Regions from separate parts of the Stenotrophomonas sp. Nf1 genome, predicted to be linked through region 1. Evidence: riboswitches for the same ligand, from Rfam matches in the RefSeq annotation. Region 1 holds a riboswitch; the other holds the start of a gene.
What was found. A riboswitch is a leader RNA that binds a small molecule or an ion and turns the genes downstream of it on or off. The one in region 1 is predicted to bind cobalamin.

Region 1 (11,568 bases):
GGTGCGTAGTGTCCCGGCACCACCACCTTCGGCTTCAGTGCCTGCAGGCGTTGCAGCGTCTGCAGCCAGTCGGCGTGCGACTTCGGCGTCTGCGTATCGGCCATCCACACATGTTCACCGGCCACCACCGGAATGCCGCCGACGATCGCACGCAGCGAGGGCACCCACAGCACGCTGCGGTCCGGGGTCGGACCGTCCAGACCGATCAGCGGCAGGCTTTGGCCTTCCAGCTGCAGGGCATCGCCGTCGAGCACCTGCGGCAGCACGATGCGTGCGGGTGCATCGGCGCCCATCTTCGGCCCCCAGTAGGCCAGCTTGCCGGCCTGGGTCTGCTGGATGTGGGCGACGGTCTGTGCGGTGGCAACGATGCGCGCCTGCGGAAACGCATCCTGCACGGTAGCCAGGCCGAAGTAGTAGTCCGGATCGCCGTGGCTGATGTAGATCGTGGTCAGCTGCTTGCCGCTGGCGCGGATCAGATCCACCAGCCTGCGCGCATCGCTGGCACCGAACTGCGCATCGACCAGGATCGCGTCGTGGCGGCCCTCGATCAGTACCGAAGACACCGAGAACATCGCCTGCGGGCCAGGATGGAAGGTCTGCAGGTGCAGCTGGGATTTCGCTGCCGTGGCCGGTGCCGGCGCCGCCGGGGCGGCCAGCAGCGGAGTGCTGGTGAAGCTGGCGGCCAGGGCAATGGGAAGCAGCAGGGCGGCGGTACGCATGGGCAATTCCTTGTGTAGAGCCGAGCCATGCTCGGCTGTATTTTCACGGAAAGCCGAGCGTGGGCTCGGCTCTACAGGGCACGCGCGTCGATCAATACGCGGCAGTGATGATCTGCTTCGGGTACTGATGCGCCTCCAGCTCGGCGACGAAGGCGGCGCCGTAGTCGGCATAGCTGATGCGGCTGTGGCCGCTGGCGTCGGCCAGGAAGGCCTTGGGCTGCACGCGGTACTGGCCACGTTCTTCGCCCGGGCCGATTTCAGCGGCCGGCGAGAAGAAGGTCCAGTCCAGGTCGTCCACCGCCTGCAGGCGCTTGAACGCTTCGCGGTGGGCCAGCGCGTACGGCTTGTAGGCCTCCGGGAAGCTCGGGGTATCGACCAGCTGCACGCCCGGCGCGACTTCCAGGCTGCCGGCGCCACCGACCACCACCAGGCGCGGCACACCGGCCTTGCGTGCGGCCGCAGCCAGCTGCGCGGCCACTTCGCCGACGCGGCCGACGTCATCCCCCGGGCGCGGGCCGTAGGCGCTGGCCAGCACGTCGTGGCCGGCGATGGCGGCCACCAGGGCGTCCTGGTCATCCAGCGAGGCGATCACCGGATGCGCGCCGGCCAGTTCGGCCGGCAGGTCCTGCGCGCTGCGCACGATGACGGTGAGTTGATGGCCGCGGGCCAGCGCGTGGCGGGCGATCTGGCGGCCGATATTGCCGGTGGAACCAACGAGGGCGATCTTCATGGCAGGACTCCGTGGGGCGGTGTGGGGTGGGAATGGGGCCACTCTAGGCCGCTGCAGTCGCTCGAAAAACAGCGTATAACGCGCTTGTTTGTTGCAGGAATCGAGCAGATGGACCGATTGACCGCCATGACCGTGTTCGTCGAGGTGGCCGAGCGCGGCAGCCTCACCGCCGCCGCCGAGGTGCTGGACATGTCGCGGGCGATGGTCACCCGCTACCTGGCCGAGGTCGAGGGTTGGCTGGGCGTGCGCCTGCTGCACCGGACCACGCGCCGGATCAGCCTGACCGGTCCCGGCGAAGCGGCACTGGTGCGCTTCCGGCAGATGCTGGCCATCGGCGAGGAGCTGCAGGGCGAACTGGCCAGCGACGATCCCGAGCCGCACGGCACGCTGCGGGTGACGGCCAGCGTGTCGTTCGGACAGAGCCACCTGGCGCGTGCGGTGGCCGGCTTCGTCGCGCGGCACCCGGCGGCGCGCATCGAGCTGCTGCTGGTCGATCGCACGGTCAACCTGGTGGAGGAACGGGTAGACCTGGCGGTGCGCATCGCCCGCCAGATCGACCCGAGCCTGATCGCGAGACGGCTGGCCACGTGCCGCTCGGTGCTGTGCGCGACCCCCGCCTACCTGCAGCTGCACGGTACCCCCACTGCGCCTGAGCATCTGGCCGCGCACAACTGCCTGACCCATCACTACGTCGGCAAGAGCCTGTGGCAGCTGCACCGCGATGGCCGCTCACTCTCGGTGGCGGTGGGCGGCAACATCAGCGCCAACGAGGCGTCGCTGTTGCTGGAAGCGGTGCGTGCCGGCGCCGGCATCGCCATGTTGCCGACCTACCAGGTGGCGCCGCTGCTGCGCAGTGGTGAGCTGATCGAGCTGTTGCCCGAGTTCAGTCTGGACGAGCTCGGCATTCATGCGGTGTACGCATCGCGGCGCCAGCAGCCCGTTATCATGCGGAGATTCCTGGACTTCCTGGCCGAATGCTTCGCCAGCCCGTCCTTCCAGGATCTGGATTGGCGCCCACCGGGCAAGGAGAACGCATGAACCATGGACAGGCCCTGATCGACCACAACCGTGCTGCCTGGGACCGCCAGGCCAGCGAGGTGCGCGAATGGTCGCGCCCCGTGGACAGTGCCACCGTCGCCGCCGCCCGCGAAGGGCGATGGCAGGTGCACCTGACCCCGCGCGCGCTGCCGCTGGACTGGCTGGGTGATGTGCGCGGCCGCCGCATCCTGTGCCTGGCCTCTGGCGGCGGCCAGCAGGCGCCGGTACTGGCGGCGGCCGGTGCCGAGGTCACCGTGTTCGACCTTTCCGATGGGCAGCTGGAACAGGACCGTGCGGTGGCCGCGCGCGATGGCCTGCAGTTGCGCACCGTGCAGGGCGACATGCGCGATCTGCACGCCTTCGCCAGCGGCAGCTTCGATGTGGTGTTCCAGCCGATCTCCAATCTGTACGTGCCCGACGTGCGCCCGGTGTGGAACGAGTGCCACCGCGTGCTGGCCCGCGATGGCCTGTTGATGGCCAGCTTCTACAACCCGGTGCTGTTTGTCGGTGCACGCGATCCGCAGCTGGATGCGCAGGGCCTGATCCGGCCGCAGTACGCCATTCCCTACTCGGATCTGGAAGACCTGGCGCCGGCCGAGCGCGAAGCGAAACTGGCCCGTGGCGATGCATTGACCTTCGGCCACAGCCTGACCGAACTGCTTGGCGGCCAGCTCGACGCCGGCTTCGTCATCGATCGCTTCATGGAAGACTGGCAGCCACAGCCACGCTTCCTCATTGATCGTTATCTGCCCACCTTCCTGGCCACGCGCGCGCGCCGCATCGGTTGAGGCCGGTCCGGCAGGAAAACCGGCGGCGTACAATGGACGGCTCCACGTCGTGCAGGTGCCGTCCCTTGTCGTATCCCTATCCGCTGGTTGTGTTCGATCTTGATGGCACGCTGGTGGACAGCGCCGCCGATATCGCCGAAGCGCTGAACCGCACGCTGGAGCAGATCGGCGTGGCGCGCGTGCCCGAGTCCACCGTGCTGGGCTGGATCGGCGACGGCGTGGGCCGGCTGGTTGAACAGGCCATGCAGGCGGCCGGTCGCAAGGTCGATCTGGCCGCCGTGATGCCAGTGTTCATGGTGCATTACCGCGACTGCCTGCTGCGCAGCCCGCAGCTGTTCGAAGGGGTGACCGGCGCGCTGGCGCAGCTGCGTGCCCGCGACGTGCCGCTGGCAATCTGCACCAACAAGCCCGAAGCCCTGGTGCCGCCGCTGCTGCAGCACCTGGGCATCGCCGATGCGTTCGCGCTGGTGCTGGGCGGTGATTCGCTGCCACAGCGCAAGCCCAGCGGCGAGCCGCTGCGCCACATTGCTGCCCATTTCGGGTTGCCGGTGGAGGACTGCCTGATGGTCGGTGACTCGCTCACCGATTACCGCGCCGCCGAAGATGCCGGCATGCCGATCGCACTGGTGCGCTACGGCTATCCGCGCGGCCTGGATCTGGCCACCGCGCATGCAGTGGCGGTGATCGATGACCTGCGCGAACTGCCGGGGTTGCAGGGTTGATGCAACGGACAACGCCGGTCGTCGGGCGGTAACCCGGGCCAACGCAACGGGTAGTGCCGGCCGCTGGCCGGCAACCCGCAATGCGTTGCCGAAGATGGCGATGTTGCCGGCCAGCGGCCGGCACTACCTCGGCTGGTAACGCACGCTCAGCGGGTACTCGCGGCCTGCGGTCGAACACGTTGGCCGCGACGCAATGGGTAGTGCCGGCCGCTGGCCGGCAACCCGGAATGCGTTGCCGAAGATCACGATGTTGCCGGCCAGCGGCCGGCACTACCTCGGCTGGTAATGCACGCTCAGCGGGTACTCGCGGCCTGCGGTCGAACACGTTGGCCGCGACGCAATGGGTAGTGCCGGCCGCTGGCCGGCAACCCGCAATGCGTTGCCGAAGATGGCGATGTTGCCGGCCAGCGGCCGGCACTACTTCGGCTGGTAACGCACGCTCAGCTGGTACTCGCGGCCGGGCTGGTTGAACCACGCAACCGTCTCGTACCTGCGGTCGAACACGTTGGCCGCGCGTGCCAGCAGCGACCACGACGGCGTCAATGCGTACTCGGCGCGCAGATCCAGCGTGCCGTAGCCGCCGACCTTCACCGTGTTGGCGGCATCGTCATAGCGCTTGCCGGCACCCTGCACGGTCAGCCCGGTGCGGAAATCACCGAAGCGACGGTCGATGTCCAGGCGAGCGGTCTGCTGCGCGCGGCGCGGCAGCCAGTTGTCGAACTGTGCACTGTCCCCGGTGCGGTTGCGCGGGTCGGTGTAGCTCAGCTGCGCGGTGATGTCGAAGCCGGCCAGCAGCGCGCCACCGGTCAGTTCGGCGCCGCGGATGCGGGCCTTCTCCACCTGCTGCATCCGGAACGTCGCGGCATCGTAGGTGATCAGGTCGTCGATACGCGTTTCGTACACGTCCAGGCCCCAGTGCCAGCCCTGGCCCTGCTGCGAAACGCCCAGATTGGCGCTCTTGGACTTCTCCGGATCCAGGGTCGGCACGCCGCTCCACGGGTCGTACAGGTCGCTGAAGGTCGGTGCCTTGAAGGCGGTGCCGTAGCTGGCGTTGAGGCGCAGGCCGTGGCCCAGCTCCATCGCCCAGCCGACGCTGCCGGTGGCGTGGTTGCCGAACTGCTGGTTGTCGTCGTTACGCGCGCTGGCCTGCAGCTGGTGGCGGCCGAAGCGGCCCTGGTACTGCACGAACACGCCGGTGTTGCGGCGGCTGTCGACGAGGTAACCGGCGCTGCTGCCGTCCAGGTTGTCTTCGCTCCAGTCGACGCCGGCGCTCAGCAGCTGGCCGTCGGCCACGCCGAAATCACCCTGCAGCGAAGCGCTGTCACGGTGGGTCTGCGCGCTGCCACGCACATCGAAGGCACCGAAGTTGTCCGATTCGTTGTCGCTGCGTCCGACGTTGGCGGTGAAGGCCACGCGCTCGGACGGGGTGTAGCGCACCTTGCCGGCCAGTACCTGCTGGCGGGTCTCGGAGTAGTTGTAGTAGCCGTCGTAATGGTTCTTGCCATCGGCGCGCAGCGCGCTGCCTTCCACGTTCCACTGCTCGTTGAAGGTATAGCCGCCGCGCAGGCTCTTGGACAGGTTGCGGTAGCCGTCGCGGTCAGGCTCGTCGGCGAAGCAACCGGTGAACAGCGTGGCCGAGCCGCGGCAGGCATCGATGCCATCGGAGTGCTGGTAGGCGATGTCGGCGCCGAACCAGCCGCGCTCGGTGCCGCCGCCGATGCCACCGCTGGCCTCGCGCAGGCCGTTGCTGCCGCCACCAAGCTGGAAGTGCGGGGCGAAGTCACCCTGGTTGCGACGGGTGAAGATCTGGATCACGCCACCGATGGCATCGGCGCCGTACAGACTCGACTGCGGACCACGGACGATTTCCACGCGCTCGATCTGCGCCAGCGGCAGGTCCTGGTACATGGCCAGGCCGAGGTCGGCGCTGTTGATGCGCACGCCATCGACCAGCACCACGGTGTGGCCGGAGTTGGTGCCACGCAGGAACAGCGAACTCTGCTTGCCTAGGCCACCGGCGTTGGTCAGGTTGATGCCGGCACGCCCGCGCAGCAGTTCCTGCAGCGAGGTGGCCTGGCTGGATTCGATCTGCGCACGGTCGATCACCTGCGCTGGCGCGATGCTGTCCTGCAGCGCGATCGGGGTGCGGGTGGCAGTGACCAGGACCTGGTCGAGTGCGGTGGTGTCCTGGTTGGCATGGGCCAGCGCGGGCAGGGCGGCCAGCACGGCCAGGGTCAGCATTCGGGACTGCAGCTTCATGGGGGACTCCAGGTGCCACGCACGCCCGCGTGGCGAAGGGGAGAAGCCGCGAAGGCAGGCACGCGCCGATGCCCGCAGGCTGCAGGCATCTGGCGCCATGCCCACCGCATCGCGACCTGAGGCTTCCGGGCCGGTCTCCGGGCTCGCCGCCGGGTGGCGCGAGGCCACCGTCCAGGCGCCTTCCCGTGCGCGCGGCACAGTGGCGTATTGCCTGGAACTGACGTGCTTACCGTTGCGGGGGCAGCGCCGGCATGGCGCGGAATCACGCGTCACCGGCTTCCCGTTTCAACCTGCCGGCCGAAGCCGCAGGTCACCTGGAAGTGCGCGCAGTCTAAGTCATTGCCTGCCGCGGGCGTTAGAGTAGTGGCCTCTTCAGGTTCGTGCGAGTGGCCATGGTTGCGAAGGATCGCCTGCAGTTTCTCGATGCCCTGCGTGGCCTGGCGGCGGTGTACGTGGTGCTGTACCACGTACAGTCGATGCCGGCACCGGCCCTGCCGGTAGCGGCGGCCTGGCTGCCGGCCGTGCACATGGGGGCCACCGGCGTTGCGCTGTTCTTCGTCATCAGTGCGTTTTCCCTGTGTTACACCATGCCCCGGCATCAGGCCAGCGGCCGGCCGCTGCTGAGCTTCTACCTGCATCGATTCCTTCGCATCGCGCCGCTCTTCTATGTGCTGTTGATGTTCTCCCTGTTCCGCGATGGTCGCGGCGACCATGCCGGTCATTCATGGGGGGAGATCGCGGCCAACCTGTCCTTCACCTTCAACCTGTTCCCGGGATGGGAAGCGGGCATCGTGTGGGCCAGTTGGGCGGTGGGCGTGGAGATGCTGTTCTACGCCATCTTTCCCGCGCTCTACGTGCTGGTCGGCAAGGCGCGCAGCGCCTGGGCGCTGTTGATCGGATTGCTGGCGCTGGTGGTGCTGGCCTGGACGGGCGTGCTGGGCCCGCGCCTCCAGGCTTCGCTGGGTGACTACGGTTGGCTGCGCCATGCCCCCGTCTTCGCGATGGGGCTGGTGGGCTTCCATGCCTTTGCTGCACTGGCGCGGTTGCCGGCACCGCGCGCGCGGCGCTGGGCACAGGGGTTGAACCTGGCCGGTGTGCTGTTGTTGCTGCTGGCCGCGTCCTCAGTCGCGTGGGCTGCCGCCGGCCCCTGGCAGTGGCAGTTGTCGGGGCTGGGCTACCTGTGCCTGCTGCTGGGCTTCTCGCAGTGTCCGCCGCGTTGGCTGGTGAACCGCTTTTCCGCTTGGCTGGGCACGGTGAGCTATTCGCTTTATCTCGGCCATCCGATCGTCATCGCGGTGCTCGGTCCGGTGTTCGCGCGGGTGCTTGCCGTCCAGGGCGGCAGTGTCGGCTACCTGTTGTGCGCGGCGATGACGCTGCTGGTGGTACTGCCGCTGGCTGCACTCGGCCATCGTTTTGTCGAAGCTCCGATGATCCGTCTCGGCAAACGGCTGATGTCGCCCGCCATGCCGGTGCGCAGCGCCGTTGCAGGTGGGCAGCCAGAGGGCGGCGCACGCTAGAATGATGCGCCCCGTCGCGGGGCATCAGTTCTGGAAGTGTTGCCGATGATTCTGTTCCAACCGCTACCGATTCCCGCCGCTGGCCTGTCCAAGGCGCTGCCGCGCCGGCAGGTACAGACCGGCCGGCAGCGATGATTCTCGATCTGGTCCGCCACGCGGGCAACGGCCGTGATGAATACCTCGATGGCCGCAGCGATCCGCCGCAGCTGGCGCGCCTGCCGCAGGAACTGGTGGAGGCTTACGCCGGGCAGGAATGGCAGCGGGTGATCAGTTCGCCGCGCCTGCGTTCGCTGCATACGGCCATGGCGCTGGCCACCCCACGCGGACTGGATGTGGAAGCAGACGAGGAATGGGAGGAGCTGGATTTCGGCGATTGGGACGGGCAGTCGCTGTTCGACCTGCCGGAGGACGCGCTGGCAGCCTTCCACGCCGATCCGCATGCGTTCCCGCCGCCCAACGGTGAAAGCTGGGGCCACTTCGAACGGCGCATCGCGCGCGCGCTCGACCGGTTGCTGGACGAGGAGGAGCCGCTACCGACGCTGGTGGTCAGCCACGGTGGACCGCTGCGCATGGTGCTGTCGCAGGTCTGCGGTCTGCCGATGTCGCTGTGCTGGGCCTTGCGCATCGACCACGGTACCCGTCTGCGGGTGTGGCTGGAGCGCGGTGAGGTGGGCCTGGTGGGCGAACTGCTGGAGCTGCAGCAGCCGTAAGCCAGCGGTAGTGCCGGCCGCTGGCCGGCAGCTGCACGATCTTTGCAACGTTCCCGAGGTTGCCGGCCAGCGGCCGGCACTACCAGGCCGTCAATCCTCGTCGGCGTCGTCCGCTGCGCTGTCCTCAGCGTCAGCGTCGTCATCGAAGCGCTGCTCATGCACCGGACCCGAGGCCGGGCCGGCCGCCTTCAGCGGATGCGCGGCGATGCGTGCCTCGTACTCCTGCACCAGTGTTTCACGCTGCGGCTCGCTCAGGTCCTGCCAGTGGCAGTCCAGCAAAGCCCCTTCCAGCGAGTAGAGCAGGTTCAGGCTGGGCTTGAAGCCGGCCCGCTTGACCTTGACGAAGGCGCCCACCGCACCGATCGCGGCCAGGTCCTCGCGGCTGCGCAGGCCGACCTGGCGCAGCCAGGCTGCACTCTTCGGGCCGATGTTGCGCAGCTTCGGTGCGCTCATCCCAGCGCCTCGACGAACACGCGCGCGATGGCTTCCAGTCCGGCCTGGTCGTCGGCATCGAAGCGGCCGACCTTGGGGCTGTCGATGTCGAACACGCCGATCAGCTCATCGCCGCGCAGCAGCGGTACCACCAGTTCCGAGCGCGAGGCCGAATCGCAGGCGATATGGCCGGGGAAGGCATCAACGTCTTCCACGCGCTGGGTCACGCGCTGGCTGGCGGCGGCACCGCACACGCCCTTGTCCAGCGGAATGCGCACGCAGGCCGGCAGGCCCTGGAAGGGGCCGACCACCAGTTCCCTGCCGTCGTACAGGTAGAAGCCCACCCAGTTCAGGTCGGGCAGGGCGTGATAGACCAGCGCGGAGAGATTGGCCGCATTGGCGATGCGGTCGGACTCACCGTAGACCAGGCCACGGGCCTGCTCCAGCAGCTGGGCGTATTGTTCCGGCTTGCTGCCGGTCAGCGAGGCATTGGCGAACATGCGTGCAGTCTAGCAAGCGCACCGGGCCGGCGATAATGAACGCTCTGTTGCCCTGTTGGAGCCTGCCGATGCCGTTGCCCGCCACCCTGCCGCCCGCGTTGTTCGTGACCGGCACCGATACCGAGATCGGCAAGACCGCCGCCAGCACGGCGCTGCTGCATGCGCTGCGCCGGCGCGGCCTGCGTGCCGTTGGCATGAAGCCGGTGGCCAGCGGCAGCGAAGACCGGGGGCAGGGCCTGCGCAACGAGGATGCGCTGGCGCTGCAGGCGGCCAGCTGGCCGGTACCGGACTATGCCGACCTCAACCCCTATGCGCTGCGGCAGCCGCTGGCCCCGGAACTGGCAGCCGCCGAGGACGGCGTGCAGGTGCAGCTGGCACCGATCGTGGCCGCGTTCGAACGGCTGCGCGCGCAGGCCGACATCGTGGTGGTGGAGGGCGTAGGCGGCTGGCTGGCGCCGGTCTCGGCCACGCTGGATCAGCTCGATCTGGTGCGTGCGCTGCAGCTGCCGGTGCTGCTGGTGGTGGGCATGCGCCTGGGCTGCGTCAACCACGCGCGGCTGACCGCGCAATCGCTGCAGGCCAGCGGCGTGGAATGCCTGGGCTGGATCGGCAACCACATCGACCCGGCCATGCAGCGCCAGGAGGAGAACATCGCCACGTTGCAGCAGCGCCTGCCGATGCCGTGCTGGGGCCGCCTGCCGCATCTGCCGGGGGCGGATGGCGAAGCGCTGAGCGCGCATCTGATTGGCGACCTGGGGTAGTGCCGGCCGCTGGCCGGCAGTGCAGTTGCCGGCCAGCGGCCGGCACTACCGTGTTGCAGCTGCCAGCTCGCACGCCATCGCCCCCAGTCGCTCCACCGCGCCAACGAAGCGCGCGTCCAGCGTCTGGCAGCACGACAGGCGCAGGGCATGGCGGTAGCGCGCGCCGCGCGAATACACCTGGCCGGGCATGAACACGATGTCCTCCACCAGCGCACGCTCGAACAGCTCGCGGGTATCCACGCCGGGTAGTTCCAGCCACAGCAGGAACCCGCCCTGCGGTTCGGTGGCACGGGTGCCGGCCGGGAAGTGCTCGGCCACCAGCTGGCGCAGCCGTCCGACCTGTTCGCGATACAGGCGGCGCATGCGGTGCAGGTGGTGCTCGTAGCTGCCCGCTTCCAGATACGCGGCCACTGCGTCACCCAGCAGCTGCGGTTCGCCGCCGGTGGACTGGAATTTCAGCAGTGCGATGCGCTCGGCGAAGCGGCCGCCATCGAGCCAGCCGATGCGGTAGTCCGGCGCCAGCGTCTTGGAAAAGCCACCGACCACCATCACCCAGCCGTCGCGATCGAAGGCCTTCAGCAGCGGTGCCGGTGGCTCGCAGAACTGCAGCTCGGCATACACCGCATCTTCGATCAGCGGCAGCTGGCGCGCGTTGACCAGCTCGGCCAGGCGCTGCTTGGCGGCCATCGGCATGGTGCAGCCCAACGGGTTGTGCACCGTCGGCATCACCACCAGCGCCGCCAGTGGCGTGTGCTCCAGCAGCGCCTCCAGCGCGTCCACGTCGAGGCCGTGTTGTGGATGGGTCGGCAGTTCAATGGCCTGCAGGCCCAGCGTGGCCAGCAGCGGGTACAGGTTGAAGTAAGACGGCGCTTCGATGCCCACCGCATCACCGGGCTGGGTGACCGCACGCAGTGCCAGCTGCAGGGCCTCCATCGCGCCATGGGTGAGCAGCAGACGCTCGCTGTGGGTGTGCAGGCCCATGCGCGGGCCGCGCCGTACGATCTGCGCCAGCAACCGTGGTGATCCATTCGGACGTGCATAGGTCTCCACCGTCTGCTGGCCATGGCGCAGCACCTGCGCAGTGTGCTTGGCCAGCTGCGCGCCGGGATAGAACTGGCGACCGCGTGGGCCGGCGAAGGCCAGATCGATCACACCGGGGCGCCGTTGCGCTTCCAGTACACGGGCCATCAGCACCTGCTGCAGCGGCGCGGTCGGTGCCGAGGGCACATCGCGCAGCGAGCGATCCGGCACCGACAGCCGCGGCGCCACCTCGAAGCCGGCCTTGGGCCGCGGAATCACCAGGCCGGCATCCTCCAGCTGGCGATAGGCGGCGATCACGGTGTTCAGGCTGAGCTGCCGCTGCGACGCCATCTGCCGCAACGACGGCAGGCG
Region 2 (11,568 bases), on a different contig from region 1:
CGGGGTCTTGCGCCAGGTCTTGAAGGCTTCCTTGGCGGCAGCGACGGCGGCGTCCACTTCAGCGGCGGTGGCGAAGGGCACCTGGGCCAGCACGTCCTGGGTGGCCGGATTGACCACGTCCTGCCAGTGGGAGGTGGCCGATTCGATGAACTGGCCATCGATCAGCATGCGGATACGGGGCGCTGCAACAGTCATGACGACAATCCCACGGGCTCGAAAGATGCTTGGCATTATTCACAGCGCCCACCTCGATTTCCGGGCTGAACCCGCTTAATCTGGCCAACACACCCCACGATTCCTGTTAATTCTGTGAATTATTCAGCTGCCCAGCGACAACTCGGCCTGCGCCTGCTGCGGCTGCGCGAACAGCGCGGCTACAGCCAGGCCGACCTGGCGCGGGCGCTGGGGCTGTCGGCCAGTTATCTGAACCAGATCGAGCGCAACAAGCGCCCGCTGACCCCGGCCGTGCAGAAGAAGCTGGGCCAGGTATTGGGCGACGTTTCGGCCCTGTTCGACGAAGATGAGCCCGCCGCGTTGCAGGAAGCGCTGGGTGAGACCCTGCGCGACCTGGGCCTGGCCGACGTCAGCGCCACCGAACTGCGCGCCCTGGCCGGCAACCTGCCGCAGGTCAGCCGTGCCCTGCTGGACCTGCACCGCCGTCACCTGGCGCTACGCGAGCATGCCGCCGCACTGGAGTTCCAGCTCGGTGAGCCGGAGGCCGGCAGCACCCTGCCGGCCGGCGACCAGGTACGCGAGTTCTTCAACCGCATGCACAACCACATTCCCGAACTGGACGAACTGGCCGAACGCCTGTTCGCCGAGTGGGGGTTGTCGCCCGGGCACGTGGCGCCGCGCCTGCGCCAATTGCTGGCCGACCGCCACGGGGTGCTGGTGGAAGTGGCCGCGCTGCAGGCCGGGCGCGAGAAGCGCCAGTACGACGCCGGCAGCCGCCGGCTGTGGCTGCCCGACTACCTGGAGCCGGGCCAGCAGGCATTCCAGATGGCCGCCGAACTGGCCCTGCACGGCTACCTGCCGCAGATCGATGCGGTGGTGGCGCGTGCCGGTTTCAACGATGACGCGCGCATCGCACAGGCACGCATCGGTCTTTCCAACTACTTCGCCGGTGCGCTGGTGATGCCCTACCTGCGCTTCCTGCGCGCGGCCGAAGCCAGCAGCTACGACATCGAACTGCTGGCGCACCAGTTCGGCGTGGGCTTCGAGGCGGTGTGCCATCGATTGAGCACGCTGGCGCGGCGCAGTGCCCCGGGGCTGCCGTTCTTCTTCATCCGCGTGGACCGGGCGGGCAATGTGTCCAAGCGCCACTCGGCCACCGATTTCCATTTCTCGCAGGTGGGCGGTTCGTGCCCGCTGTGGATCGTCTACGAGGCGTTCAACCAGCCTGGGCGCATCCTCACGCAGACCGCGCGCATGCCCGATGGGCGGCGCCACTTCTGGCTGGCGCGCCAGGTCAGCAGCGGGCCGGTGGGACATGGCCAGCCGCGCAAGACCTTCGCCGTGGCGCTGGGCTGCGACCTGCAGCACGCCGAGCGGCTGGTGTATTCGCTGGGGCTGGATGTGCAGAGCCCGGGCAACTCGGTATCGATCGGCCCGGGGTGCCGGGTGTGCCCGCGCGAGGACTGCATGCAGCGCGCGTTCGCGCAGTTGCCGGGGCGTTGATGCCGTTGGGGTCAGATCCCTTTTGCCCTGCAAAAGGGATCTGACCCCATGATGGGACGCGCGGGATTAAACCTTTCGTGTGTCGGCTGCATCCCAATCGGGATGCCCGCCCATGGAGACACCCATGTTCCTGCTACGCCCTTGCCTGGCCCTGCTGCTCGTTGCCGTCGCCGCACCGGCGTGGGCGACGTTTTCCATCGTGGCCTGCAACCAGGCCGGCGACTGCGGCGTGGCAGTAGCCACGCACAACCTGGCGGTCGGTGGCGTGGGTGTGCCGTGGGCGCAGGCGAAGGTCGGTGCCGTCGCCAGCCAGTTTGAAACCAATCCGACCTACGGGTCGAAGGGCCTCGCATTGCTGGCCAAGGGCCGCACGCCTGCCCAGGTGCTCAAGCAACTGCTCGATGAAGACGGCGACTTCGATGGCACCACGCTGGCCGAGCGCCAGGTGGGGCTGGTCAGCGCGCGCGGTGGCAATGCGCAGTACACCGGCGCCACCGCTCAACAGGCGGACTGGGCCGGTGCATACGGTGAGGGCATGCTCAGCGTGCAGGGCAACGGCCTGGCCGGGCCGGAGGTGCTGGCCGCCATGCAACGCAGCTTCCAGGCATCACGCGGCGCACTGGCGGCGCGCCTGCTGGCGGCACTTGAAGCCGGCCAGGCGGCGGGGGGCCAACGCAGCGGGCAATGGTCGGCAGCGTTGCTGGTGCGCACCCCCGGCGGCGACTGGCAGGACACCGACCTGCGCGTGGACGCCGATCCACGCGCGGTAGCGCGGCTGCGCGAGCTGTACGACATGCGCCTGTCCAACGACGCGATCATCCGTGCCGAGCAACGCTGGGAGAAAGGCGATGTGGCCGGTGCGCGCGCCGCGCTGGCGACGTCGCTGTCGCTGGCACACGGCTGGGACCGCACCTGGGCCCGGGCTGCGCGGCTGGCCATGCGCCAGGGCGATGCCGCGCTGGCACGCGAGTATCTGGCCGGTCTGCGCACGCTCAACCCGGGCTGGGTAAAGCAGGAGCTGGCATTGCCGCTGTATGCGCCGCTGCGGGGTGATGCGGTGGTGGAGGCGTGGCGCTGAGGTACCCCGGGGAGGGGTCAGATCCGTTTTCCTGTGGAAAACGGATCTGACCCCGATTGCCCCCGATTGGACCGGTTCAATAAATCGGCGTCACCTTCATCTGCGGCAGTGGCCGCGGCGCCCCGTCGGTGAGGTCGGGACCGAGGTCGTCCCAGCTGCGGCCCTGTTCGACCATCAGCCCCCACAGCTGCTGTGAGCCCAACCGTTTGTCTTCCGAGCCCAGCTTGTACGACGGCGGTGCCGGCACGCCGCTGGCGACCATCGAATAGGCTGCGCGATACGCCAGTACCTGCTGCGCCGGATCATCGGTACGCGCCACTTCCAGCGTGTAGCGCTGGTAGGCCGAGGCCAGATTGCGCCAGCGGATCCAGTAGTGGTTCTCGAACGAGAACGCACAGAAGCGTGCGCCGGCCAGGCTGCCCTTGTCGGCAATGCGGGTCAGCACCTCCTGCGGCATGTCCAGGTTCATTCCCCCTTCGTCACCCTGCAGGCTGACGTGCACGATGCGGTCGCGGTAGCCCGGCGCCCGTGCCTGCAGCAGGTCACGCCAGTTCTGCATGGTCGCCACCACCGCGAACAGGAAGCGGCCCAGTTCGGCGGCGGCCAGCGGCGTGGCGATCGACTGGTAGGTGCGCTGCCAGCCGTGACGGTTTTCGGTGGGCAGGAACACCGCGTGTTCCAGCGCCTGGCGGCCGCTGCCGCCGTGGCCGACGGCCTCGGCATGCTGCGGATAGACCAGATTGATGGCGAAGGTCGGCCAGCGCGGCAGCGCGGCGTCGAACAGATGGATCGGGAAGTTGCTGCTGATGCCGCCGTCGGAGAACCAGCAGATGCGGAAGGCGGTGATCACCGGGCCACAGGCCTGCCCGGCACTGGTCAACCCTTCCATGCTGTCGGCGACGTTGTGCTCCGGATCGGCTGCCGCGGCCGTCGGCTCGCAGCGTCGCTCGCGGCGCGACGGCTCATGCAACGGCACCGCGCTGATCAGCAGCGGGAAGCTCAGGCTCATGCGCGTGGCCACCAGCACCGGCAGCTGCGGGCCCTGCGGCAGGCGGTGATAGTGCCGCCCGTCCACCTCCAGCGGCGGCCCGGCGTGGTCCACCAGCCACTGCACCACGCTGGCCGGGAACAGCTGCGCGAACTCCTCGCGCAGGAACCAGAACTGCGCCCCGCCCAGCGGCAGCGTGCGCGGCTCGTTGTGCGAGACACAGGTGGTGATCATCTGCAGGCTGATCGCATGCGGGCTGTCCGGCTCACCGGCGTAGCGCGGCGCGTCATGCAGGTCGGCGAAGGTCAGCGGCGCGTCCAGTGCCTTGCCCGACAGCTGCTGCAGGCAGGTGTGCAGCCACTCGGTCAGTGCCGGCTTGGAGCGGTCACGCCCCAGACCACTGCACAGGCCCAGCAGGTTGCGCCGCGCCACCCGCGCCACCCGCAGCGCAGCGCCGGCCACACCCGCCCCATACGCGCACAGCAGCGACGGCACCAGCGTGGCCGCCATGCCGCTCCAGCCACCGCCCCACCAGCCCAGGCCGAGCAGCAGCGCCAGCGAGACCAGCACTTCCAGCGGTGCAATGGTGAACACCGCGATGGCCAGGCACAGCAGCTTGCGCGGCAGGCCGGCATTGCCGGTAAGTACCACCAGCAGCCGGTACGCCGCACGCGCACCGCGTGCAGGCTGGAACAGCCGATAGATGAAGCCGCGCTGCGACAGCTGCGCCGACACCGCCGACAGTCCGTTGTAGCCGGCGTCATCGGGCAGGTGCTCGCCGGCCTGCTGGCGACGATCGCCGCAGGCCGCCGCCGCCGCCACTGCCGCGGCGATGGCGCCGGCCGAGGTACCGCCGATGCTCTTGAAGCGGTATTCGCGGGCCAGCGCGAGTACTGCATTGGGATACACGATGCCGCTGGTGATGCCGCCCTTCATGACCAGATCGCAATATTTGTCTGCCACACGCCCTCTCCCGTCCGCTGGTGTCCAGTATGGCAAGGGACGCTCTCACAACCTGAGAAGTGAGCCACACCACTGCACGGACTTCGGTCCTTGACCATTGTCGCCAACCGGTCCACCGTGCACACGCCGAAGGTATCCCTGTCCTCGCTCCGGCAAAGGCAGGGATTTAAACGGGAATCCGGTGAAGGCGCCTGGCGCGCCCATTCCGGAGCTGCCCCGCAGCGGTGAATGGAAACGAATCCTGCCAACAGCACTGGGCTTACGCCTGGGAAGCGGCAGGGAGTAGGAGGGCTTCGGCCCGTGTCCATCAGCCCGAAGACCGGCCCCGGCCGGGGGACACGACCGTCCCCTGATTCGACCTGGACTCTCCGCGGGGAGGGTGCCGGGGCTGTCGTTGTCCTGCGCAGGCGGGCAGCGCGGTCGCGCGCGTCCTTTCCACGGTATCCGATCAGACCCGTTCCCCACGCCCTGAGGCAGGGGCCGTCGCCGTTGCCGGCGGCCCCTGCGGTACCCGACCATGACCGAGCTCCAACGCCCCACCCTGACCCTGCCCGCCGACGGCAAGCGCCTGCTGCTGCATTCCTGCTGCGCGCCCTGTTCGGGTGAAGTGATGGAGGCGATCACCGCCTCCGGGATCGACTACGCGATCTTCTTCTACAACCCCAACATCCACCCGGTGAAGGAATACGAGCTGCGCAAGCAGGAGAACATCCGCTTCGCGCAGCAGCACGGCATTCCGTTCATCGACTGCGACTACGACACCGACAACTGGTTCAGCCGCGCGCGCGGCATGGAGAACGAACCCGAGCGCGGCATCCGCTGCACGATGTGCTTCGACATGCGTTTCGAGCGCACCGCGCTGTATGCGCACGAGCACGGCTACGACACCATCAGTTCGTCGCTGGGCATCTCGCGCTGGAAGAACATGGCGCAGATCAACGACTGCGGCATCCGCGCCGCCTCGCGCTACGAAGGCCTGCAATACTGGGACTACAACTGGCGCAAGGGCGGTGGTGCCAGCCGCATGGTCGAGATCAGCAAGCGCGAGCAGTTCTACCAGCAGGAATACTGTGGCTGCGTGTATTCGCTGCGCGATGCCAACCGCCACCGCCGTGAAACCGGCCGCGAGCGGATCAGGATCGGCCTGCTGTACTACGGGCAGGACGCTGGGACGCCGCAGGGCGATTGACGTGCGCTCGGGGGGCGGCCACGCTGGTCGCCCCTTCAGTTTGTAGTGGATCTGCCATGACTGCCCTGCCCGCCGATGTCGCCCTGCTGGTGATCGACCTGCAGCCGGACTTCATGCCCGGCGGTGCGCTGGCCTGTGACCAGGGCGATGCGCTGGTGGCGCCGATCAACGCACTGCTGGCGCAGCGCCACTACCGCACGGTGGTGGCCACCCAGGACTGGCACCCGGCCGACCATGCCTCGTTCGCCAGCCAGCACCCCGGCAAGCGCCCGTTCGAGACCATCCTGCTGCACGCACAACCGCAGACCCTGTGGCCCGACCACTGCGTGCAAGGCAGCGAAGGCGCCGTGCTGCACCCGGGCGTGGACTGGACTTCGGCCGACCTGATCCTGCGCAAGGGCACGCGCCCACAGGTGGATTCGTACAGCGCCTTCCGCGAAAACCATGGCCCCGACGGCGAGCGCCCGGCCACCGGCCTGGCCGGCTGGTTGCACGAGCGCCGCATCCGCGAGGTGCACGTGTGCGGCCTGGCGCGTGACTACTGCGTGCTGTGGAGCGCGCAGGACGCGGTGAAATCCGGCTTCCGGGTGAAGTTCCTGTGGGAGCTGACCCGGCCGGTGACCGAGGCCAACGACGCGATGGTGCGCGAGGCGCTGGGCAAGGCGGGGGTTGCGGTGATCTGACCCGCATCTCCTGCGGTTGCTCACTGTAGAGCCGAGCCATGCTCGGCTCATCCACCGGGTTCACAGCATCTGGCCGAAGAACAGCCGAGCATGGCTCGGCTCTACAGAAGGCAGGATTTGGTAGTGCCGGCCGCTGGCCGGCTTCCTCGGGATCTCTACCGTTGCCGGCCAGCGGCCGGCACTACCGGAATACGACCGTGCGATGCCCGTTGAGTCATCATGTCGCCTCTGCCGCTTGTCTGCCCCTGCAGACAGCAACACAATGAACCTCCAGCCCTCCAAGTACGCCACCCTACAGATCGCGGGACGGCCGAACCGAGGGCTTTTTACTGGAAGGAATCGAAAGGGCAAAGGCATGCCAACGGCGATCCTCATCGATGGCGGATATTTCGTTAAGAGATTCCGCCGGATTGAACCTCACAACGCCGGCAACGCTGAACGTGCCGCAGAGGTTGCCTACCGGTGGGCACTTGCGCACCTGAATTCGTCGGGGTGTGAACGACGGGATCTCTACCGCATTTTCTTCTACGACTGCCCACCACTCCGGAAGCGGATGCACAACCCGATCTCAGGCGCCTGCATCGACTATGCACGCTCGCCGGAAGCACACTTCAGGGTCAGCCTTCACGAGGCCCTGAAGCAGAAGCGAAAAGTGGCACTGCGTCTTGGCCATCTCGCGGACTCCAGTTCGTGGACAACCGATTCACGAACGCTCGATGCGCTCCTGAAAGGCAAGCGCTCATTCTCCACGCTTCTGCCCGGCGATCTGCACCCGGAAGTCAGACAGAAGGGCGTTGATATGCGTATTGGTCTGGATATCTCATCGTTGTCGCTGAAGCGGCAGGTTCGCCAGATCATTCTGGTGGCGGGTGATGCGGACTTCATACCCGCCGCCAAACTCGCGCGTCGCGAGGGCGTTGATTTCATGTTGGACCCGATGTGGTCTTCGATTCCGCCTGGCCTTCTGGAGCACATTGATGGCGTCCGCTCAACGTGCCCCAGGCCTGCCTGCAGGAAAAGCGCGTGGAATGCGAATGAAGCCGCTCCTCCTGGAGAGTGAGAAAGCCGCCGGGCATTACCGGCCATCGGTGGCAGTGCCGGCCGCTGGCCGGCAACCTCGGGATTGCTGCAATTGCCGGCCAGCGGCCGGCACTACCGGAATACGACCGTGCGGTGTCCGTTGAGCAGGATGCGGTGCTCCACATGGCGGCGCACCGCGCGTGCCAGCACCTGCGATTCGGTATCGCTGCCCAGCCGCACCAGCTCGCGCGGCGCCATCGCATGGTCGACGCGGGCCACGTCCTGTTCGATGATCGGGCCTTCGTCCAGATCCTCGGTTACGTAGTGCGCGGTGGCACCAATGATCTTGACCCCGCGCGCGTGCGCCTGGTGGTACGGCTGCGCGCCCTTGAAGCTGGGCAGGAAGCTGTGGTGGATGTTGATCGCACGGCCTGCCAATGCTCGGCACAGCGTGGGTGACAGGATCTGCATGTAGCGCGCCAGCACCACCAGATCGATGCGTTCGCGCTCGACCAGATCGATGATCTGCTGCTCCTGCACCGCGCGCGTTTCGGCGTTCACCGGCAGATGATGGAACGGCACCTGATAGGACGCGGCCAGCGGCGCGAAGTCGGCGTGATTGGACGCCACTGCGGCGATGTCCACCTTCAGCTGGCCACTGTGGGCGCGGAACAGCAGATCGTTCAGGCAATGCCCCTGCTTGCTGACCAGCACCAGCAGGCGCGCACGGCGGCGACCGTCGTGCAGCTGCCAGTCCATGCCGAAGTCGGCCGCCAACGTGGCCATCGCGGCGTGCACGGTGTCCAGCGGCAGGCTCGCGTCGCGGTCGAAATGCACGCGCAGGAAGAAGCGGCCGCTCTCCTCGTCACCGAACTGCTGGGCGTCGAGGATGTTGCAACCGTGGTCGAACAACAGGCCGGACACACGGTAGACGATGCCGGTACGATCGGGGCAGGACAGGGTGAGGATGGAATCGGGGCGCATCCTGGCAGTGTAGGCCAGCAGGGTGTTGATCGGATCGATGGTCACCGATGCAACCGAAGGGCTTGGTTCTGTCCCAAGCGATACTTGGCCGATCCCGTGGCAAGCTGGCTGGTCATGAACCTGTTGCAACTGATCCGCAGCTTCACCCGCACCGCAGAGACCGGCAGCATTGCCGCTGCGGCCCGCACCCTTGGCATCAGCGCCACCGCCGTCGGCCAGAACATCAACCGGCTCGAGGCCCATCTGGGCGTACGGCTGCTGAACCGCAGCACGCGCCAGCTGGCACTCAGCGAGGCCGGTGCGTTGTATCTGGCGCAGGTGCGGCACATCGAAGCCGACCTGGCACGCGCGCAGGCGATGGTCACCGCTGGCGATATCGAACCGGCCGGGCCGCTGCGCATCGCCAGCAGCAGCGCGTTCGGTCGCCATGTACTGGCGCCGTTGCTGCCCTCGCTGCAGCAGCGCTACCCGCAGCTGCAGCTGGAGCTGCGCCTGAATGACCGCGCCGTACAGCATGGCCCGGAGGCGGTGGATGCCAGCATCCGCATCGGTGCGCAGCTGGAGGACGGCGTGGTCGCACGGCAACTGGCGCGCGTGCCGTTCGTGTTCTGCGCTGCGCCGGCCTACCTGCAGGCGCACGGTACGCCGCAACACCCGTCCGATCTGGGCAGCCATCGCGGGCTGCTGCACCGCTTCCCGACCGATGGCCGGCCGCTGCGCTGGGGCCTGCTGAAGGACGGCCAGCGCGTGGACGCCGCGCTGCCGCCCAGCATGGTCTGCGATGACATCGATGCGCTGGCCGCTCTGGCCGCCGCCGGAGCCGGCATCACCCGGCTGGCCGCGTTCGTGGCCGAACCCTATCTGCGTGACGGCCGCCTGCGTGCGGTGTTCGACACCGACAGCGCATGGCGCCCGGAACCGATGGACGTCTACTTCTGCGTCAGCGACCGCCGCGACTTCACCGCCAAGATCCGTGCGCTGTTCGAGCACCTGCAGGTCGGCATGGCGCCGGCCTGGCGGGTGTGAGCCTCAGCGGGTCTTGAACACGCCGCGTGCATCGCGCGGTTCGCAGCGCAGGTACTGCGGCGCCGGTAGCACGCTCTCGCGCAGTGCGGCAGCGGCGTGCCACGGCCAACGCGGGTCGTAGAGGATGCCGCGCGCCAGCGCCACGGCATCGGCATGGCGGTGGCGCAGGATCGACTCGGCCTGCTCCGGCTCGGTGATCATGCCCACGGCGATGACCGGCATGCGCACCTTGGACTTGATCGCCGCCGCGAACGGCACCTGGTAGCCCGGGCCGACGGTGATCTTCTGGCGCTCATCCAGCCCGCCGCTGGAAACGTGCAGGAAATTGCAGCCGCGTGCGTCCAGGACCTGCGCCAGTGCTTCGCTCTGCACCAGATCCCAGCCACCTTCTACCCAGTCGCTGGCGGACAGGCGCACACCCACCGCGACCTTGTCCGACACCGCCGCGCGCACCGCGTCGAACACTTCCACCAGCAGACGCAGGCGGTTCGGCAGCGAGCCACCGTAGCCATCGGTGCGACGGTTGCTCAGCGGCGACAGGAACTGGTGCAGCAGGTAACCGTGCGCGGCATGCAGCTCGATCAGCTCGAAGCCCAGGCGCTCGGCGCGCACCGCGCTGGCGGCGAAGGCGGCGATGACCTCGGCGATGCCGGCCTCGTCCAGTGCCTGCGGCGCCGGATCTGCGGCATGGAACGGCAGCGGCGACGGTGCCACCGTGGGCCAGCCGCGGGCATCGTCGGCCGGCAGCTGGCCACCGCCATCCCACGGGCGCCTCACCGAGGCCTTGCGCCCGGCGTGGCCAAGCTGGATGCCCAGCGGCATCGGCGACCAGCGGCGGACGCTGGCCAGCACCTGCGCCAGCGCGGCCTCTGTGCCGTCGTCCCACAGCCCCAGATCGGCCCAGCTGATGCGGCCGCGCGGTTCGACCGCGGTGGCTTCCAGGATCAGCAGACCGGCGCCGGACTGCGCCAGGTTGCCCAGATGCATGGCGTGCCAGTCGCTGGCGCGGCCGTCTTCGGCGGAGTACTGGCACATCGGCGCGATGACGATGCGGTTGGACAGGGTGAGGGGGCCGAGCGAGATCGGCGAAAACAGCTGGGTCACGGCAATGCGGGGCAAGCGGATGGGTGAGCGTATTGCACCGCCGCACGGCCTGCGAATCAACCGTGTGGATGGATCGCTGTTTCGCGCGACCTGGCTGAGCCGAGCGTGGGCTCGGCTCTACAGAAACCAACAACCCCTTGTAGAGCCGAGCCCACGCTCGGCTCAGCCCGCCACCCAGCCGGTCAACGCCTCGGCGCAGTCGCGTTCATCCTTGAACTGCAGCAGGTCATCGGCGCGGGTGCGTCCGCGGTTCAGCGCCGCTACGGGCAACCCTGCCCTGGCCGCGGCCTGCACGAAGCGGAAGCCCGAATAGACCATCAGCGAGGAACCCACCACCAGCACGGCGTCGGCCTGCTGCAGGTGTTCATGCACGGCCGCCACGCGCTCACGCGGCACGTTTTCACCGAAGAACACCACGTCCGGCTTCAACACCCCGCCGCAGTGCGGGCACTCGGGCACCATGAAGCGGGAGAAATCGGTCTCCAGATCGGCGTCGCCATCGGGAGCGATGCCGGCCTCCAGGGCATCCCAGCCCGGATTGGCCTCCAGCAGGCGCTGCTGGAAATCCTCACGGCGGCTGCGGCGTTCGCAGCCCATGCAGCGCAGCAGGTCCAGGCGGCCATGCAGGTCGATCACGTTGTGGCTGCCGGCGCGCTGGTGCAGGCCGTCCACGTTCTGGGTCAGCAGCACCTGCAGCTTGCCACGCGCTTCCAGTGCCGCCAGCGCCTGGTGGGTGCCGTTGGGCCGGGCCCGGCCGAAGCGCGGCCAGCCCAGCAGGCTGCGCGCCCAGTAGCGCTGGCGGGTGGCCGCCTCGCCCATGAAGGCCTGGTAGGTCACCGGCGGCGTGCGCTTCCAC

Region 2: linked by a shared signal. The riboswitch ahead of C9412_RS10050 (epoxyqueuosine reductase QueH) and the one ahead of btuB (TonB-dependent vitamin B12 receptor) in region 1 are both predicted to bind cobalamin.

Annotation. Positions count from the first base shown of each region.
Region 1 is NZ_PYTV01000007.1:145,480-157,047, forward strand. Features, by position in the region: gene C9412_RS14135 (MBL fold metallo-hydrolase) at 1-719, opposite strand, end outside; gene C9412_RS14140 (NAD(P)H-binding protein) at 811-1,449, opposite strand; gene C9412_RS14145 (LysR family transcriptional regulator) at 1,558-2,487, shown strand; gene C9412_RS14150 (class I SAM-dependent methyltransferase) at 2,484-3,275, shown strand; gene gph (phosphoglycolate phosphatase) at 3,341-3,997, shown strand; gene btuB (TonB-dependent vitamin B12 receptor) at 4,415-6,256, opposite strand; cobalamin riboswitch at 6,367-6,589, opposite strand; gene C9412_RS14165 (acyltransferase) at 6,649-7,773, shown strand; gene C9412_RS14170 (histidine phosphatase family protein) at 7,905-8,483, shown strand; gene C9412_RS14175 (TfoX/Sxy family protein) at 8,574-8,936, opposite strand; gene C9412_RS14180 (GAF domain-containing protein) at 8,933-9,415, opposite strand; gene bioD (dethiobiotin synthase) at 9,484-10,176, shown strand; gene C9412_RS14190 (PLP-dependent aminotransferase family protein) at 10,222-11,568, opposite strand, start outside.
Region 2 is NZ_PYTV01000004.1:299,194-310,761, reverse strand. Features, by position in the region: gene C9412_RS10070 (CoA-acylating methylmalonate-semialdehyde dehydrogenase) at 1-195, opposite strand, end outside; gene C9412_RS10065 (short-chain fatty acyl-CoA regulator family protein) at 310-1,677, shown strand; gene C9412_RS10060 (DUF1028 domain-containing protein) at 1,802-2,755, shown strand; gene C9412_RS10055 (patatin-like phospholipase family protein) at 2,832-4,706, opposite strand; cobalamin riboswitch at 4,820-5,049, shown strand; gene C9412_RS10050 (epoxyqueuosine reductase QueH) at 5,224-5,895, shown strand; gene pncA (bifunctional nicotinamidase/pyrazinamidase) at 5,952-6,578, shown strand; gene C9412_RS10040 (NYN domain-containing protein) at 6,841-7,638, shown strand; gene purU (formyltetrahydrofolate deformylase) at 7,731-8,582, opposite strand; gene C9412_RS10030 (LysR family transcriptional regulator) at 8,697-9,608, shown strand; gene C9412_RS10025 (NADH:flavin oxidoreductase/NADH oxidase) at 9,612-10,712, opposite strand; gene C9412_RS10020 (NAD-dependent protein deacetylase) at 10,875-11,568, opposite strand, start outside.